3 regions of the Kitasatospora sp. NPDC101235 genome follow, and region 3 is predicted to be linked to each of the others. Evidence: riboswitches for the same ligand, from Rfam matches in the RefSeq annotation. Region 3 holds a riboswitch; each other region holds the start of a gene.
The links. Region 3 has a riboswitch for thiamine pyrophosphate ahead of ACIRRH_RS28925 (purine-cytosine permease family protein). Riboswitches for the same ligand answer to the same signal wherever they lie in the genome.
Positions count from the first base shown of each region.

Region 1 (4,066 bases), on a different contig from region 3:
GCCCGGCTCGCCCTTCATCGATGGCAGCGAGAACGTCGGCGGCGCTGACGTTGGCAGTGGCTTCCCGGTTCAGCCTTTCCATCATCTCCGCCATCGTGGGCCTGGAGGCCTCCCTGGCGATCAGGTCCTGCATGAACGCCTGCAGCGACTTGCCGGCCTGAGCTGCGCGGACCTTCAAGGTCTGGATCTGGTCGTCCGGGACGTCCCGGATCGTGAGGGCAGTCATGTCTGCATTCTAGCTCCACTATCTGCAAAATGCAGATAGTGGAGCATGTTCGGAGCGGGAACGACGAAGCGCCGCCCCGAGAAGCAAGAGCTCTCGGGGCGGCGCTCAGGTGTCAGGCTCCTGCGTCAGTCGGCGAGCGGGAGGTAGACCCGGTTGCCCTGAGCCGCGAACTCCTCGGACTTGGCCTGCATGCCGGCCAGCGCCTCGGCGTGGAACTCGGTGTTGACGGCGCTGGAACCGTCGCCGTGCTCGTCCCGAATCTTTTGACTGATCTTCATCGAGCAGAACTTCGGGCCGCACATCGAGCAGAAGTGCGCGGTCTTGGCGGGCTCGGCGGGGAGGGTCTCGTCGTGGAAGTCGCGGGCGGTCTCCGGGTCGAGGGCCAGGTTGAACTGGTCCTCCCAGCGGAACTCGAAGCGGGCGTCGGAGAGGGCGTCGTCCCAGGCCTGGGCACCGGGGTGGCCCTTGGCCAGGTCGGCGGCGTGGGCGGCGATCTTGTAGGTGATCACGCCGGTCTTGACGTCGTCCCGGTTGGGCAGGCCCAGGTGCTCCTTGGGGGTCACGTAGCAGAGCATCGCGGTGCCCCACCAGGCGATCATCGCGGCGCCGATGCCCGAGGTGATGTGGTCGTAGCCGGGGGCGACGTCCGTGGTCAGCGGGCCGAGGGTGTAGAACGGCGCCTCGTCGCAGATCTCCTTCTGGAGATCCATGTTCTCCCTGATCTTGTTCATCGGGACGTGGCCCGGGCCCTCGATCATCACCTGGACGTCGCGCTCGCGGGCGATCCGGCCGAGCTCGCCGAGGGTCTTCAGCTCGGCGAACTGCGCCTCGTCGTTGGCGTCCGCGATCGAGCCCGGGCGCAGGCCGTCACCGAGCGAGAAGGTGACGTCGTAGGAGGCGAGGATGTCGCAGAGCTCCTCGAAGTTGGTGTAGAGGAAGTTCTCCTGGTGGTGGGCCAGGCACCAGGCCGCCATGATCGAGCCGCCGCGCGAGACGATGCCGGTCTTGCGGCGGGCGGTGAGCGGGACGTAGCGCAGCAGCACGCCGGCGTGGACGGTCATGTAGTCGACGCCCTGCTCGCACTGCTCGATGATCGTGTCCCGGTAGACCTCCCAGCTCAGCTCCTCGGCCTTGCCGTCCACCTTCTCCAGCGCCTGGTAGAGCGGCACGGTGCCGATCGGCACCGGGGAGTTGCGCAGGATCCACTCGCGGGTGGTGTGGATGTTGCGGCCGGTGGAGAGGTCCATGACGGTGTCGGCGCCCCAGCGGGTGGCCCAGGTCATCTTCTCCACCTCCTCCTCGATCGAGGAGGTGACGGCCGAGTTGCCGATGTTGGCGTTGATCTTCACCAGGAAGTTGGTGCCGATGACGGCCGGCTCCACCTCCGGGTGGTTCACGTTGACCGGGATGACGGCCCGGCCGCGGGCCACCTCGGCGCGCACGAACTCGGGTGCGAGGCCCTCGCGCAGCGCCACGAACTCCATCTCCGGCGTCACCACGCCCCGCTTGGCGTAGGCGAGTTGGGTGACGGCGCCACCGGCGCGGCCGCGCAGCGGGCGACGCGGGCGGCCGGGGAAGACGGCGTCCAGGTTGCGCAGGTCCCCGCCGCGCGGCGAGGTGTGCTTGATCCCGTCGTCCTCGGGACGCGGCTCGCGGCCGTCGTACTCCTCGACGTCGCCGCGCTGGCGGATCCAGGCGTCCCGCAGCGCGGGCAGGCCACGTCGCACGTCGGGCTCGTAGGACGGGTCGGTGTACGGGCCGGAGGTGTCGTACAGCGGGACGGACCTGCCGTTGGTGAGCTGCACCTCGCGGTACGGAACGCGCAGGTCGGGGCGCGATCCCTCGCGGTGGGCCTTGCGCCAGGCCGGGGTCGGGTAGCCGGTGCGCTCGCTGCTGGGGGCGCCCTGGGCAGACTGCGGCTGTGCTTCGAACGTGGTCATCTGACCTCTACTCCCTACGCCGGCATTACCCGGTCAGGTTCCTGCGGTCGACGCAGCCGTCGGTCCGTCCGTCGACGTCCCGGTCAGCGTCCTCTCAGCCCGGTGCTCCGAGCTCCCGCGTCGCAGGCGGTGTTGCCTGCACACGACGCCCAACACCGTAGCGAGCGGATCGCCGCAGGTCCAGAGCACGTCACGGCCCGCCCGGCCGGCCGGCACCCCGCGGGGAACGCCCGAGGCCCGGCTCCCCCCTCGCGGGGGACCGGGCCTCAGGGCGGCGTTACGGGGTGTCCGGTCAGCTCTTGGCGGCCTTCTTCACCAGGACCACCACGGCGGCCGCGATGCCGACCACCACCAGCAGCTTGATCACGATCGAGAGCAGTGCGCCGACAACGCCGAACACGAACGCGACGATGTTCCAGGCCAGCACCAGGACCAGCACCGGGATGACGATGTTGCGCACCCAGGAGGGCAGCGACTTCCAGAGCTCAGCCATGTCGGTTCCTCTTCTCCCCTCGGGTCGGCCGCCGTCCGGTGCCGCATCCCGCTTGCTTTCGGTACTTCGATCGTACGGTGACGTGAGTGCCGGAACGAGGCCCAACGGCCCGGAGAGAACCCCGAGATCACCCCGACTCCGACCCCCCGTGTGACCCCCGAGAAGCCGACGCCGCCGCCGACCCGGCCGGCTCCTGCGCCACGGGCCGACCCGCCACCGCCCGCCCGTCGTCCGGGCCCTGCCGGGGGACGGGCAGGCGCGCCCGCACGGCTCAGACCGGCCAGCGCTCACCGCGCCAGGCGGCGTCCCAGAACATCCACTCGTAGCGCGAGGTGGTCACGAAGTGTTCGACCACCTTGCGGCGTTCGGCCGCGGACAGCTCCTCGCCGAGCCGGTCGGTGAGCGCCAGCACCCGGCGGACCACCGACTGGAAGGCCTCGTCGCCGTAGGTGGCGATCCACTTGGCGTACAGCGGGTCGGGCGAGCCCTGGGCGAGCAGCGCCTCGCCGACCCGCGCGTAGATCCAGTAGCAGGGCAGCACCGCGCCGACCGCCTCGGCGAAGGAGCCGCCGTAGACGGTGGCCAGCAGGTAGCTGGTGTAGGCCCGGGTGGTGGGCAGCACCGGCTCGGCGGCGGCCTCCTCGGCGCTGCCGCCGAAGGCGGTCAGGAACTCGGCGTGCATGCCCTGCTCGGCGGCCAGCGCGCCGACCGCGTCGTCGGCGAAGGCCCGGACGTCCTCCTCGCCGGGTGCCTTGGCCGCGCAGACGGCGAGCGCGCGGGCGTAGTCGCGCAGGTAGTGCGAGTCCTGGACGACGAAGTGGCGGAAGGCCTCGCGCGGCAGGGTGCCGTCGGTAAGCCCGGCCAGGAAGGGGTGGGCGAGGATCTCGGCGTACACCGGCTCGATGGCCGCCCAGAGTTCTTCGGTCAGCGTCTTGGTGCTCATGACGCCGACCCTATGACGCCGACCCCGACCGCCGGGGTGCTCAGTCCTCCGGAGGGGAAAACACCACCAGCACCCGCAGCTCCTCGGTGATGTGGTGGAACCGGTGCGGGGTGCCGGCCGGCACGTACACCACGGTGCCCCGCCCGACCGTCGCGGTCTCGGCGCCGACGGTCAGCTCGGCCCGGCCGCTGATCACCTGGTAGATCTCGTCCTGGTCGTGCGCGGTCTGGGCGTCGGTGTCGCCGGGGGCGAGCGCGTACAGCCCGGCGGACATCCGCGGTTCGCGCAGGAACCGCAGGTACGCACCGTCGTTGGCCGCCCGTTCGGCGTCCAGTTCGTCCAGCCGGAAGAGCTTCACCGCGCCGTGCTCCCTCGTCCTCGGGCCCGTCCGTCCGCCTCCGCGCCCTGGCGCATTCAACACCACCCCGCCGCATGGTGGTTCCGCCGGGACCGGGGTTGCTGCC
Region 1 is NZ_JBIWNZ010000018.1:162,258-166,323, reverse strand. It holds gene ACIRRH_RS27570 (FitA-like ribbon-helix-helix domain-containing protein) at 1-226, opposite strand, end outside; gene thiC (phosphomethylpyrimidine synthase ThiC) at 352-2,166, opposite strand; TPP riboswitch at 2,161-2,295, opposite strand; gene ACIRRH_RS27560 (DUF5326 family protein) at 2,459-2,659, opposite strand; gene tenA (thiaminase II) at 2,931-3,602, opposite strand; gene ACIRRH_RS27550 (cupin domain-containing protein) at 3,643-3,960, opposite strand.
Region 1: linked by a shared signal. The riboswitch ahead of thiC (phosphomethylpyrimidine synthase ThiC) and the one ahead of ACIRRH_RS28925 (purine-cytosine permease family protein) in region 3 are both predicted to bind thiamine pyrophosphate.

Region 2 (7,158 bases), on a different contig from region 3:
GGTCCACCGCCGCTTCGAGGCACTGCACCGCGACAGCGGCTGGCGCGGCGACCGCGAGCAGTACGGCGCCTCGGCCGCGGTGCTGCTCGGCGACCTGCTGCTGATCTGGTGCGACGAGCTGTTCCTGCGCTGCGGCCTGGAGCCGGCCGCCGTCCTGGCCGCCAAGCCGGTGTTCGACCTGATGCGCACCGAGGTCATGGTCGGCCAGTACCTGGACGTGCTGGAGCCGGTGGCCGGCGACTCGACGGACGAGGGCGCGCTGGAGCGGGCGCAGACCGTGCTGCACTACAAGTCCGCGAAGTACACCATCGAGCGGCCGCTCCAGGTGGGAGCGCTGCTGGCCGGCGCCGGGCCGGAGCTGGTCGAGGCGTACGGGGCGTTCGGGCTGCCGCTGGGCGAGGCCTTCCAGCTGCGCGACGACCTGCTCGGCGTCTTCGGGGATCCGGCCGTCACCGGCAAGCCGGCCGGGGACGACCTGCGCGAGGGCAAGCGCACCCTGCTGGTCGCGCACGCGATGCGTGGCCTGTCGGCCGCCGACGCCCGGTACCTGGACGAGCGGCTCGGCGCCCCGGACCTGGCGGCCCCGGAGGTCGCCGAACTGCGCGAGCTGGTCGCCCGCAGCGGCGCGCCCGAGCTGGTGGAGCGCCGGATCGAGGAGCTGATGCGGCAGTCGCTGGGGGCGCTGGAGGCGGCGCCGCTCGCCGACGAGCAGGCCCGTGCGGTGCTGCTGGCACTGGCCGAGGCCGCCACCGTCCGCAAGTACTGACGGACGGCGACGGCCTCGGGCCGGCCCTGCGGATCCGGGCCGGTCAGAGCGCGGCGCGCACCCTGCGGGACAGCTCGGCGGCGGCCGCCCGCGGGTCCGCCGCGGCGGTGACGGCCCGCACCACGACGATCCGGCGGGCACCCGCGGCCAGCACCTCGTCCAGGTTGCCGAGGTCGATCCCGCCGATCGCGAACCACGGCCGGTCGGTGGCCTGCTTCGCCGCGTACGAGACCAGGCCGAGGCCCGGGGCCGGGCGGCCCGGCTTGGTCGGGGTCGGCCAGACCGGGCCGGTGCAGAAGTAGTCCACCCCCGGCTCGGCGATCGCCGCGTCCACCTCGGACTCGGCGTGGCAGGAACGGCCGATCAGCACGTCCTCGCCGAGGATCGCCCGGGCGGCCGCCACCGGCAGGTCGTCCTGACCGAGGTGCAGCACGTCCGGCCGGGCCGCGTGGGCGACGTCGGCGCGGTCGTTGACGGCCAGCAGCTTGCCGTGCCGGCGACAGGCGTCGGCGAAGACCTCCAGGGCCTCCAGCTCCTGCCTGGCCTCCAGGCCCTTGTCCCGCAGCTGGACGACGTCCACCCCGCCCGCCAGCGCCGCGTCCAGGAACTCGGCGAGGTCACCCTGCTCGCGGCGGGCGTCGGTGCACAGGTACAGCCGGGCGTCGGCGAGCCTGGCGTGCAGGTCCGTCATCACAGCGCCATGGCCTGGGCGCGGCGCTTGACCTCGGTCGCCCGGTTCTCCCACAGCGCCTGCACCGGGCTGCCGGGCAGCGACTCGTCCTCCGTGAACATCCACTCGATGATCTCGTCGTCGGAGAAGCCGCTGTCCCGCAGCACGGTCAGCAGGCCGACCAGGTGCTTGACCGGGCCGGTCTCGTCGATGAAGGCGGCCGGGACCTGCAAGGACTTGTTGGGGCCACGGCGGACCGCGATCAGGTCGCCCTTCTTGACCATGTTGCGGACCTCGGTGACCAGCACACCCCACCGCTCGGAGATGTCGGGCAGGTACAGCCACTCGGGGACCAGGGCTTCAGTCTTGGCATCGATCTCACTCACGGCACCAGACTGCCACCTCGACGGCCCACCGTGCACACGGCCCTACGCCGTGGCCGCCTTCAGCGGCACCGCCGGGTCGGCCGCACGGGCCCGGTCCAGCGCGGTGCCGCGCTCGATCAGCCTCCGCCCCTGGGTGAGGTCGCGCGGCCGGTCCACGGTCAGCAGGGCGCTCGGCACGCCGTCGCGCAGCCAGAGCACCGACCAGTCGGCGTCCTGCGGGCCGCCGCGCCAGAGCAGCTCGTCGCCCTCGGCGTGCCGGCCGGCGTACTGGACCATCCGCCCGAACTGCTCGGACCAGAAGTACGGCACCGGGTCGTAGGCCGGCGCGTCCGCGCCCAGGACGGCGGCGGCCACCGCCTCGCCGGACTGCAGGGCGTGGTCCCAGTGCTGGACGGCCAGCCGGGCGCCGGCCCGGGCCGAGGGGTAGCTGACGCAGTCGCCGGCCGCGAAGACACCGGGCACCGAGGTGCGCAGCCGCCCGTCCACCACGACGGCACCGGCCGCGTCCAGCTCGATCCCGGAGCCGGCCAGCCAGCCGGTCGCGGGACGCGCCCCGATACCGACCACGACCTCGTCGGCGGGCAGGTGCGCGCCGTCCGCCAGCAGCACCGCGCCGGGCTCGACGGCGGCCACACCGACCCCGCAGCGCAGGTCGACCCCGGCCTCGGTGTACCAGGCGGCCATCGCCGAACCGATCTCCGTCGGCAGTGCGCCGGGCAGCGGCGCCGGGCCGGCCTCGACCACGGTCACCTCGCAGCCCGCCGCGCGGGCCGCGCCGGACACCTCGGCACCGATCCAGCCCGCGCCGACCAGCACCAGCCGCAGCCCGGGGCGCAGCAGCGCGCGCAGCGCCAGGGCGTCGTCCAGGGTGTGCAGCAGGTGCGCCCGCTCGGCGCCGGGCAGGGCACGCGGGACGGCGCCGGTGGCGACCACCAGCGAGCCGTACGGAAGGTCGCCGCCGTCGGTGTGCAGCACGCCGGGGGTGAGGCCGGTGGCCCGGCGGCCGGTGAACAGCTCGATGCCGAGCTGCCCGTAGTCGATGTCCAGGGTGGTGGAGTCGGCCTTGCCGAGCAGTACGTCCTTGGAGAGCGGCGGCCGGTCGTACGGCGCGTGCCGCTCCTCGCCGACCAGCACGATCCGCCCCTGCCAGCCTCCCTGCCGCAGCTTGAGGGCGGCCTGCGCCCCAGCCAGCCCGGCTCCGACGACGACCACCTGATCCGTTCCGCTCAGCTCTGCCACGCCCGTCACTGTACTCAGCGGCCGGCCGGCAGCTGCGGGCCGTCCGCCCTTCGTGCCGGCCCTCCGGCCGTGCGGAGCGCGGAGGCGGGCGCGGGTCGTCTCCGCCCTGGGGTCCACCCCGCGTACGGGCCTTCGGCCGGGCCGACCCCCGGCGTTAAGGTGGGGGCACCACACGGGAGCCCGGCGTACCGGGCTGAGAGGCGGGCTGGCACGGCCTGCGACCGTCCGAACCTGATCCGGGTCATACCGGCGAAGGGAGAAGAGCAGCTTTGTCACGCTTGCCATCAGGCACCCGCGCCGACGTGCTGGTGATCGGCGGGGGCATCATCGGCCTCGCCGTCGCCTGGCGCGCCGCCCAGCGCGGGCTGCGGAACGTGATCGTGGTCGACCCCTCCCCCGGTGGCGGCGCGGCCCGGGTCGCGGCCGGAATGCTCGCCCCGGTCACCGAGCTCCAGTACGGCGAGGAGCCGCTGCTGCGCCTCGGCATGGCCTCGAACGAGCGGTACGCGGCCTTCGCCGCCGAACTCACCGAGGCGAGCGGCGGCCTGGACACCGGCTACCGCCGGTGCGGCACGGTCGCCGTGGCACTGGACTCCGACGACCGCGAGGAACTGCGCGAGCTGCACGCCTTCCACCAGCGGCTCGGCCTGGACTCGACCTGGCTGACCGGCCGGGAGGCCCGCAGGCTGGAGCCGATGCTCGCCCCCGGCGTGCGCGGCGGCCTGCACGTGGCCGAGGACCACCAGGTGGACGGCCGCCGGCTGCTCAAGGCCCTGCTCCTCGCCTGCGAACGCGCCGGGGTCTCGATCCGTCCGGCCGAGGCCGTCGAGCTGCTGGTCGAGAACGGCCGCGCGACCGGCGCCCGGCTGAGCACCCACGAGACCGTGACCGGCGAGCAGGTCGTCCTCGCGGCCGGCCCGCACAGCCACCGGCTGCCCGGCCTGCCCGAGGGGGCGCTGCCCGCGATCCGCCCGGTGAAGGGGCAGGTGCTGCGCCTCCGCGTCCCGGACGCCTACCGGCCGTTCCTCTCCCGCAACGTCCGCGCCGTCGTCCGCGGCCGGCACCTGTACCTGGTGCCGCGTGAGAACGGCGAGCTGGTGGTCGGCGCGACCACCGAGGAACAGGGCTACGACACCACCGTCACCGCCGGTGGGGTGTACGAACTCCTGCGTGACGCCCATGAGTTGGTCCCGGGGATCACCGAACTCCCGCTGGTGGAGACCTCGGCCGGGCTGCGCCCCGGCTCGCCGGACAACGCCCCGCTGCTGGGCCCGACCTCGCTGCCCGGGCTGGTCGCCGCCACCGGCCACTACCGCAACGGCGTGCTGCTCACCCCGGTGACCGCCGACCTGGTCGCCGAGTACCTGGCCACCGGCGAAGTCCCGGATCTCGCAAGGCCGTTCACGCCCGTCCGATTCTCCCCCGACCACTCCACCACGAAGGCCTCCGCATGACCGAGACCGCCCTGAACGAGATCGCCCTGACCGTCAACGGCGAGCCCCGCCGGGTGCCCGCCACGACCACCCTCGCCGAGGTGGTGGCCTCTGTCAGTGCCGCCAACACCGGCGTCGCCGCCGCGCTCAACGAGGCCGTGGTGCCCCGCAGTTCGTGGTCCGAGACGCCGCTGAGCACCGGTGACCGGGTCGAGATCCTCACCGCCGTCCAGGGAGGCTGAGCCATGGCCGACGCCCGTCTTTCCGACGACAAGGACAGCCTCACCATTGCCGGGACGACCTTCTCCTCCCGGCTCATCATGGGCACCGGCGGCGCGCCCAGCCTGGAGGTCATGGAGCGTGCGCTGCTCGCCTCCGGCACCGAGCTGACCACGGTGGCCATGCGCCGGGTCGACGCTTCCACCCAGGGCTCCGTCCTGGACGTGCTGACCCGCAACGGCATCCGGGTGCTGCCCAACACGGCCGGCTGCTTCACCGCCGGCGAGGCCGTGCTGACCGCCCGGCTGGCCCGCGAGGCGCTCGGCACCGACTGGGTCAAGCTGGAGGTGATCGCCGACGAGCGCACCCTGCTGCCCGACCCGATCGAGCTGCTGGACGCCGCCGAGACGCTGGTCGACGACGGCTTCACCGTCCTGCCCTACACCAACGACGACCCGGTGCTGGCCCGCAAGCTGGAGGACGTCGGCTGCGCGGCCATCATGCCGCTGGGCTCGCCGATCGGTTCGGGCCTGGGCATCCGCAACCCGCACAACTTCCAGCTGATCGTGGAGGGCGCGGGCGTCCCGGTGATCCTGGACGCGGGCGCCGGCACCGCCTCCGACGTGGCGCTGGCGATGGAGCTGGGCTGCGCCGCGGTGATGCTCGCCTCCGCGGTGACCCGGGCTCAGGACCCGGTGCTGATGGCCGAGGCGATGCGGCACGCCGCCGAGGCGGGCCGGCTCGCGCACCGGGCCGGCCGCATCCCGCGCCGCTTCCACGCCGAGGCGTCCTCCGCGATGGCCGGCCGGGCCGACCTGGACACCCGGGAGCGGCCGGCGTTCTAGGGACATGACGGGTCACAAGCCGGGCACAGATGGCCCCGGAGGCAATGTCCTCCGGGGTCTTCCGGTCCACACCTCACCTAGACTCGCCCGAGTGGACGTGACTCCTCCCCCTCGCAAGCGAGAGGGCTTCTCACTCGGATCCGAAGACCCTCATGACGGCCAAGCCCCGACCGCTGCCCACAGGCAGGTCACCGACAGTATCCCAGCGGTGCACACATTGTCAGACCCCCTGATCGGTACCCTGCTCGACAACAGGTACCGGGTCGAGCAGCGCATCGCGACCGGCGGGATGTCCACCGTCTACAAGGGCATCGACACCCGTCTGGACCGGGTGCTCGCACTCAAGGTGATGCACCCCGCGCTGGCCGGCGACGAGGGCTTCACCGCCCGCTTCATCCGCGAGGCCAAGGCGGTCGCCAAGCTCACCCACCCCAACGTGGTCAACGTCTTCGACCAGGGCGCGGACGGCGGCCACGTCTTCCTCGCCATGGAGTACGTGCCCGGCCGCACCCTGCGCGACCTGCTGCGCGACCGCGGCGCGCTCTCCGTGCGGGCCGCGCTGGACGTGCTGGAGCCGGTGCTGGCCGCACTCGGCGCCGCCCACCGGGCCGGGCTGGTCCACCGCGACGTCAAGCCCGAGAACGTGCTGATCACCGAGGGCGGCCTGGTGAAGGTCGCCGACTTCGGCCTGGTCCGGGTGCTCGGCAGCGCCGACGGCGCGCCCACCTCGACCACCACCGCCACCGGCGGCACGGTCATGGGCACCGTCTCCTACCTGGCCCCCGAGCAGATACTCCCCGACGCCCCCACCGACCAGCGGGTGGACGTCTACGCGGCCGGCATCCTGCTGTACGAGATGCTCACCGGCCGCCGCCCCCACACCGGGGACAACCCCGTCCAGGTCATGTACAAGCACCTGCACGAGGACGTCCCGGCCCCCTCGCTGGTCGCCCCCGCCGTCGGCCCCGGGCTGGACACGATCGTGGCCGGCGCCTGCGCCCGGTCCGCCGACGCCCGCCCGTACGACGCGGTCGAGCTGCTCGCCGCCCTCCAGCGGGTCCGCCGCACCCTCACCCCGGCCGAGCTGGACGCCGAGCCGCCGGCCTCCACCCGGCCCAGCCCGCGCTACCCGACCAGCGAGCCGACCTCGGTGATCCAGCCGCTGCCGCAGCCCGCCGACGCCCCGCCGACGGAGCGCACCAGCGTGCTGGACATGCCGCCGGAGCTGATGGACGAGCTGCTCGCCGAGCCGCGCCCGTACGACGAGCCGACCCCGGTGCACCAGCGCCGGCCGGGCCGGCTTCGCCGCCTCCCCCGCAAGCCGCTGATCTGGACGGCCGCGCTGGCCGCCCTGGTGCTGGCGATCGGCGGCGCCACCTACGGGATCTCCGAGGGGCTGTACGGCTCGGTGCCGGGCGTGCTCGGCAAGGACCGGGCCGAGGCGCAGCGGGTCCTGGACAAGGAGGGCCTGCACGGGAAGTTCGTCGAGGTGTTCAGCGAGTCCGTCCCGTCCGGAGAGGTGATCTCCACCGACCCCGGGGTGGGCGCGCGCACCCGCAAGAGCGACAGCGTCACCGTCACCGTCTCCAAGGGCCCCAAG
Region 2 is NZ_JBIWNZ010000001.1:506,546-513,703, reverse strand. It holds gene ACIRRH_RS02425 (polyprenyl synthetase family protein) at 1-766, shown strand, start outside; gene thiE (thiamine phosphate synthase) at 810-1,457, opposite strand; gene ACIRRH_RS02415 (Rv2175c family DNA-binding protein) at 1,457-1,822, opposite strand; gene ACIRRH_RS02410 (NAD(P)/FAD-dependent oxidoreductase) at 1,865-3,070, opposite strand; TPP riboswitch at 3,224-3,336, shown strand; gene thiO (glycine oxidase ThiO) at 3,340-4,515, shown strand; gene thiS (sulfur carrier protein ThiS) at 4,512-4,736, shown strand; gene ACIRRH_RS02395 (thiazole synthase) at 4,740-5,558, shown strand; gene pknB (Stk1 family PASTA domain-containing Ser/Thr kinase) at 5,776-7,158, shown strand, end outside.
Region 2: linked by a shared signal. The riboswitch ahead of thiO (glycine oxidase ThiO) and the one ahead of ACIRRH_RS28925 (purine-cytosine permease family protein) in region 3 are both predicted to bind thiamine pyrophosphate.

Region 3 (7,158 bases):
ACCGTGTCAGGGTCAACCCGGCCGCCCGCATCCGTTTCCCGGCCGCTCCACAGCCGGCGACCGCGGCCACCGGGGAAACACCGAGGGCGGGTGCCGAGTGGTCTCGGCACCCGCCCTGAGCAGGTGGTTCTCCTACCGGCGGAGAGCGTGGGATTCGAACCCACGGTACGGGGTCACCGCACGACAGTTTTCAAGACTGTTCCCTTAGGCCGCTCGGGCAGCTCTCCAGGCGGAGGTCAGCCTAACGGGTCCGGCGGGGTTCGGCGCACACCTTTCGGCGCGGGCGGGGGTCACTGGTCGCCCTCGCGCTGGCCGAGGGTGACCTTGGTGTTGAAGGTCTGGCCGTTGCGGGTGTACTCGACGTCGACGGTCTCGCCGGGCTTGTGCGTCCAGATCCGGCTGACCAGGGCGGGGCCGTTCTCGATCGGGACGCCGCCGAGCTTGGTGATGACGTCGCCCGGCTTGAGGCCGGCCTTGTCGGCCGCGCCGCCGGGGGTGACGGCGGGCTGGCCCTGGATGTCCTTGGTCTGGATCTGCGCGCCGTCGCCCTTGTAGTCGTCGTTGCGCAGCACGTCGAGCTTGGCGTAGACCGGCTTGCCGGTCTTGATCAGGGTGTCCGCGACCCACTTGGCCTGGTTGATCGGGATGGCGAAGCCCAGGCCGATGCTGCCGGCCCGGCCGTTGGCGGAAGCGTTGGACTGGATCGCCGAGTTGATGCCGATCACCGCGCCGCCGGAGTCGAGCAGCGGGCCGCCGGAGTTGCCGGGGTTGATCGAGGCGTCGGTCTGGAGGGCGTTCATGTACGAGGCCTGCGAGCCGGTCTCGTCGCCGGAGGCCACCGGGCGGTCCTTGGCGCTGATGATGCCGCTGGTGACGGTGGACTCCAGGCCGTACGGCGCGCCGATCGCGATGGTGGCGTCGCCGACGTTGACCTTGTCGGAGTCGGCCAGCGGCAGCGGGGCCAGCTTGCTCTTGGGCGGGTTGTCGATCTTGACCACGGCGACGTCGTAACCCTCGGCGTGGCCCAGCACCGAGGCGCTGTACGAGGTGCCGTCGGCGAACTTGACGGTCAGTTTGCCGCCGTTGAGGGTCGGCGCCACCACGTGGTTGTTGGTGAGGATGTGGCCCTCGGTGTCGAAGACGAAGCCGGTGCCGGTGCCCGACTCGCCGTTGCCCTGCGCCTTGATGGTGACGACGCTGGGCAGCGCCTTCTGCGCGATGGCGGCGATCGAGCCGGGGGCGGCCTCGTTCTTCTGGGTGTCGCTGGCCTGGACGGTGGTGCTGCGGTGGTCGTTCGGGGAGCTGCTGCTGTCGGCGCGGTTGGCGACGGTCACGCCGAGCGTGCCGCCGGCCACACCGGCGACCAGCGCGACGGCCGCGATCAGGGCGACCAGGCCGCCGCGCTTCTTGCGCGCGCCGGGGCCGGCCGGACCGCCGGGGTAGTCCGCCGGGTAGCCGAGCGGGCCCGCCGGGCCACCGGGGTGGCCCGCGCCGCCGGAGGTGGAGTCGTGGGTGGGGCCCCAGCCACCGAGCGGCTGGCCGGCCCCGAAGGGGTGGTGGCCGTGCGCGGCGGGGGCGGCGGGAACGGCCGGAGCGGCGCCGTACCCCTCGTGCGCGCCGACGGCGGGGACCCCGTGGGTCGGGGTGGCGTACGGGTTGCCGACCGGCGGCAGGGCCGGGGCCTGCGGGGCGGGCGGCAGGACGGGCGGCGGCGCGTCGATGTAGCCGGTGGCCGGGTCGACGGCAGGCTCCTCGGCGGCGGGCGCGGCAGGCGCCACGGGCGGCACGGGGGCCACGGGGGCGGCGGGGGCCTCCGGTGCGGGCACCTTGGTGAAGGCGACGGTCGGCTTGTGCCCGCCCTCGGCCGAAGGCGCGTCGACCGGGCCCTGCCCGGACTCGACGGCACCGGCCTCGACGGCACCCGCCTCCGGCTCGGGCACCCGCCGGAAGGCCATGGTCGGCTGGTGCCCGCCCTGAGCGGGGCCCTCGGAAGCGGACTCGGCCGCTCCCCGGCCGGCGGGCTGCTCCCCCTGCGGCCCGGTGGGCCCAACCTCGCGCTCGGTGCTCACGGACGACCTCCATAGCTGGCAGAACCAAGGACCATAGTTTTTCGCACTGTCGATTCGATTGCCGTAAGGACCCCTCTGAAGAACTCATAAGAATCCTTAGCCGGCACCGACGCCGGTACCGGCGGCCGAGGCTCCCCTCCCCCGCCGGACGTCCCGCGATGGACCGCGACTCCCTCGGCCTTGGGCGTTCGCCCCCGTGCCGGTTAGCCTGTCGCTCCAAACTGACACGCGGGAGCTTGGACCCACCAGGCTGAGAGTGCGCATGTCGACCGTACGCCACACGAGTGGCGGACGTTCGAGGGGGCGCTGACCGCCGGAACCTGTCCGGGTAATGCCGGCGTAGGGAGTATCGGCCATGCCGCCTGCTTCGCCATCCTCTTCTTCGGGCGCGAACGCCACCTCTTCGAGTGCGACCGCCGTCCTGGAGCGCCCCGAGGCCCCCCTGGTCCTGGACACCGAGCCGCCGCGCACGCTGCGCTTCCGGGACCACTTCGCGCTCTGGATGAACCTGGGCGTCAGCCTGATCGGCTTCTCCACCGCCGCCACCGTGCTCGGCGCCCCCGGCAGTGAGCTGTCGCTGGCCGCCGCGGTGACCGCGATCGCGATCGGTACGGCGGTCGGCACCGCGATGCTCGGCGTGGCCGCACTGATCGGCGCCCGCACCGGCGCCCCCGCGATGGCGAACCTGCGCGGGCTGTTCGGCACCCGGCTGTCCTACCTGCCGACGGTGCTGAACATCGTGCAGTGCGTCGGCTGGGGCGTGTTCGAGCTGCTGACCATCTCGGCGGGCGCGCAGACCGTCGCGCACACCGCCGGCTACCGCTGGCTGTTCGTCCTGCTCGCCGGCGCGCTGACCACCGCGCTGACCATCTGGCCGCTGGGCTCGATCGCGGTGCTGCGCCGCTTCGTGGCCGGGGCGGTCGCGGTGGCGATGGTGTACTTCACCGTCCAGCTGGGCCGCCAGGGCGTGCCGGACCCGGGCGCGGGCAACTGGCACGGCTTCCTGGGCGCCACCGACGCGATGATCGCGGTGTCGGTCTCCTTCGTCCCGCTGGCCGCCGACTACACCCGGCACTCGCGTACCCCGCGCTCGGCGTTCTGGGGCAGCTTCTCCGGCTACACGATCGCCCAGGTCTGGTGCTACGTGCTCGGCCTGATGGCGCTGCTGCAGTCGGACGGCGACCCGAACCGGATCTTCGACTCCTTCCTCGGGGTCTGGGCGGGCTGGCTGTTCCTGCTGGTGCTGGTGCTGCGCGAGACCGACCAGTCCTTCGCCAACGTGTACTCGACCGCGATGTCGGTGCAGAACCTGCTGCCGAAGGTGGACCGCCGGGTGCTCTCCGGCGCGATCGGCGCACTGACCACCGTGCTGGCGCTGCAGATCGACGAGTTCACCGACACCTACTACGGCTTCCTCGGCCTGATCGGCTCGGTGTTCGTGCCGCTGCTGGCGGTGCTCGCGGTGGACTACTTCCTCGGCGCCGGCCGGCGCGGCTGGGACCTCTCCGCCGACGCGCCGTCCCGCTGGCTGATGCTGCTGCCGTGGGCGCTGGGCTTCGCGGTCTACCAGTTCATCGCGCCGACCAAGGTGGCCGACTGGTGGACGGACTTCTGGACCTCCGCCCAGGAGGCGCTGCACTTCACCCCGCAGGAGTGGACCTCCGCCTCGCTGTTCGCCTTCCTGGTGCCCGCCCTGGCCACCTGGGCGCTCACCCCGCTCAGCCGCCGCGCCAACCGCCGCTGAGGAGACCGGGCAAGCGCAGGCGCAGACGGCCCCACGGGTTGGGGCCGTCTTTGTCCGCGCTTCACCTCCGCCGCCTATCGTTGGCCCTGTGACCAGCCCAGACCTGTCCTCGACGACGGCGCGCACCGTGCCCCCCGTCCAGGTGATCGCCCACCGCGGTTCCTCCCACGCCCTGCCCGAGCACACCCTCGCGGCCTACCGGCGCGCGCTCGACGAGGGCGCGGACGCGCTGGAGTGCGACGTCCGGGTCACCGCCGACGGCGCGCTGGTCTGCGTGCACGACCGCCGGATCGGCCGGGTCTCCAACGGCCGCGGCACCGTCTCGGCCATGACCCTCACCGAGCTGGAGGCGTACGACTTCGGCGCCTGGAAGACCGGCCGCCCCAGCACCGACCCGGAGCTGCGCGGGGTGCTGCGGCTGGAGCGGCTGCTGGAGCTGGTGGTGGAGTGCGGCCGCCCGGTGGACCTGGCGATCGAGACCAAGCACCCGGTGCGCTTCCGGGGCCGGGTGGAGGCCGAACTGCTGCGGACGCTGGAGCGGTTCAGGATCGGCGCGACCCGGGACGGCGACCGCCCGTCCGCCCGGATCATGAGCTTCTCCTCGGTCGCGCTGAACCGGGTGGCCGCCGCCGCGCCGGAGTACCGTCAGGTCTTCCTGTTCGAGCGGACCCTGCCGCTGATCGGCCGCCTGCGCGCCGGCTCGCCGCTGCCGGGCGGGGCGCGGATCGCGGGCCCGGGCATCGAGCTGGTGCGGGCCCGCCCGCAGCTGGTGACCCGGCTGCGCGAGCTGGGGCACGAGGTGCACGTGTGGACGGTGGACGAGCCGGCCGACGTCGAGCTCTGCCTGGAGCTCGGAGTGTCGGCGATCATCACCAACCGGCCCGCGGAGGTGCTGGCGCAGCTCGGACGGTGATCCGCCGACGCGCCGAAGGCCATACCCGTCCGATCCGATCATGCTGGTCGGCAGTCAAACCTTCCTCGCACGAAATTGCCGGAATTCTTGCATCCGGGCGACAGAGGGTGAGCGCGGAATGACCTGATGTCGACCGTCGGTTGCCGCACTCGAAATGGGCTCGCGGGATCGTCCGGTGCTCGTTTCCGACGCATTACCAAGGGGCATCTCTCCCTCGGCATACGCTGAAGGAGGTCCGGGGGTGGCGTTGATGGTGGCGCGTACTGTGCCCACAGGAGTTGGGCCGACCTCATCGACCATGGCAGTGCCGCACGGCCCAGCGAGTGTCGGGGTCGCACGGCGCCGACTGCGTCGAGATCTGGGTGACCGGCAGATACCGGAACCGGTCATCGATGATGCTGTTCTGATCCTTTCCGAGCTGTTGAGCAACGCCTGTCGGTACGCCCGTCCGCTCGGCCCGCTGCCGGCACTGGGCCGCAGCGCCCGGGCCGAGGTGCTCGGACAGGTGCTGGTCGGCCTCCCGTCCGGGGCGCACTCCGCGCAGGGCGGCCGGGAGTCCGCCGAGGGCCCGGACGAGCCGCACGGCGGGGTGCTGATCCGCTGGCAGATGCACGCCGACGGGGTGCTCACCCTGGAGGTCACGGACGGCGGGGCGGCCACCCGGCCGCTGCCCGCGAGTCCCTCGCTGACCTCCCGCGGCGGCCGCGGCCTGAGCATCGTGGACCAGCTGGCCAGCGACTGGGGCGTGCGCGACGCCCCGGGCGAGGTCACGGTCTGGGCGGCGCTGCCCGCCCGGGCCCGGCACGCCCGGCACACCGGGGGCGATGCCCGTAGCGCGTGAGCCGGGCCCGGGGAATGTGTCGTTAGGCTTCCCGGAACACAGAACCACCGTTCCCGGGAGAGCCGCAGCATGGGCAAGAAGGCCGCCAAGAAGGCGCCGCAGCGCCAGTCCACCACCGCCGTCACGGGCGAGATCCCCGTGGTCGGGGCCCGCGAGGACTGCCCCTGCGGCTCGGGCCGCCGGTACAAGGCGTGTCACGGCCGGGAGGCCTCGCACGCGGTGCAGGAGCTGGTGCACCGCCCGTTCGAGGGCCTGCCGGGCGAGGCCGACTGGGTGGCGCTGCGCGAGCTGGTGCCCGCCGCCACGGTGCCGCTGACGCTGGCCGCCGGGGTGGCCGAGGGCGCGACCGGCGACGTCCCGTCGGTGACCCTGGCCACCGTGCTGCCGCTGGCCTGGCCGGCCCTGCGCCGCCAGGACGGCTCGATCCTGCTCGGCCTGCAGACCCAGTCCGCCTCCGGCGACCTCAGCCGCGACCTCGCGGACGCCCTGGAGCTGGCCCTGGCCACCGAGCCGGGCAGCCCGGTGCCGGCCCGCCGGACCGTCCCGGGCGGGCGCCGCCTGCAGGACCTGCTGGACACCACCGCCGCGTTCACGCCCACCGTGCACACCGGCTTCGAGTTCTGGCTGGAGGACGCCGAGTCCGCCACCGGCGAGGTCGCCGCCTCCCTGGAGCGCGCCAACGCCTCGGCCATCCCGACCGAGAAGCTCGCCGGCGTGGACTCCGCCTACTGGTGCGGCACTCCGGACAAGAACCACCTGCGCTGGGTGATGACCGTGCCCGAGGAGCAGCTGCTGGACGCGCTGGCCCGGCTGAACGCGGCCGGCGAGGCCTCGCTCGGCGCGGACACCCGTCTGGTCGGCTCCTTCCGCGCGCACGGCCTGACCGTCCCGGTGTGGGACCTCCCGCTCGCGATGACCGCCGCCGACTGCGAGAAGCCGGCCGCCGAGTTCGCCGAGCGGCTCGCCGCCGTGCTCGCCGACGGAACCCCGCTGACCGCCGAGGAGCGGCGCGCCCGCGCGAACCTGGTGAACCGTCAGGTCACCTTGAACTAAAGCGCACCGGATCTGCGTGATACGCGTCACATTGCCACGGTGAACGCGCAATTTCCGGGCGTGCAGGGCGTCTTGGAAATTGGCGCGGGCGCGGATCCTTGTTACTGTCTAAAGAGTCCGGCCGCTGGTGCATCCCCCGTCGCCAGCGGCCGGATCTTTTGTTTTTCCGGAACGCCCCGGCGGACGGCCTCGACGCCCCGCCCGGACCCGGTGATCCTCAGTAGGCCGAGCGTCCGCTGTCCAGCCGGACCGTCGCCTCCACCAACTCCCCCAGCAGCGGCCCGACCTGCGGCAGCCAGACCCCGCCACCGACACCCGGCCGCGGCGCGAGCACCCAGCGCACCCTCCCCCAGCCTCCGGCCGGGGGGACCCCCACGGCCGCGCCGCCGGGCGGCAGCGGCAGGAAGCCGCCCGGCCCGTGATAGCGCAACGATCCAGGCACCCAGGGGAGTTGGGCGAGCATCTCGCCGAGCACGTCCAGCGAGTACGGTGCCACCAGCAGCGCGTAGCGGCCCGGCATCGCCAGCACCGGTCCGAG
Region 3 is NZ_JBIWNZ010000020.1:97,268-104,425, forward strand. It holds tRNA gene ACIRRH_RS28915 (tRNA-Ser) at 140-227, opposite strand; gene ACIRRH_RS28920 (S1C family serine protease) at 291-2,069, opposite strand; TPP riboswitch at 2,288-2,432, shown strand; gene ACIRRH_RS28925 (purine-cytosine permease family protein) at 2,425-3,813, shown strand; gene ACIRRH_RS28930 (glycerophosphodiester phosphodiesterase family protein) at 3,902-4,726, shown strand; gene ACIRRH_RS28935 (ATP-binding protein) at 5,148-5,567, shown strand; gene ACIRRH_RS28940 (DUF5926 family protein) at 5,637-6,620, shown strand; gene ACIRRH_RS28945 (bifunctional DNA primase/polymerase) at 6,838-7,158, opposite strand, start outside.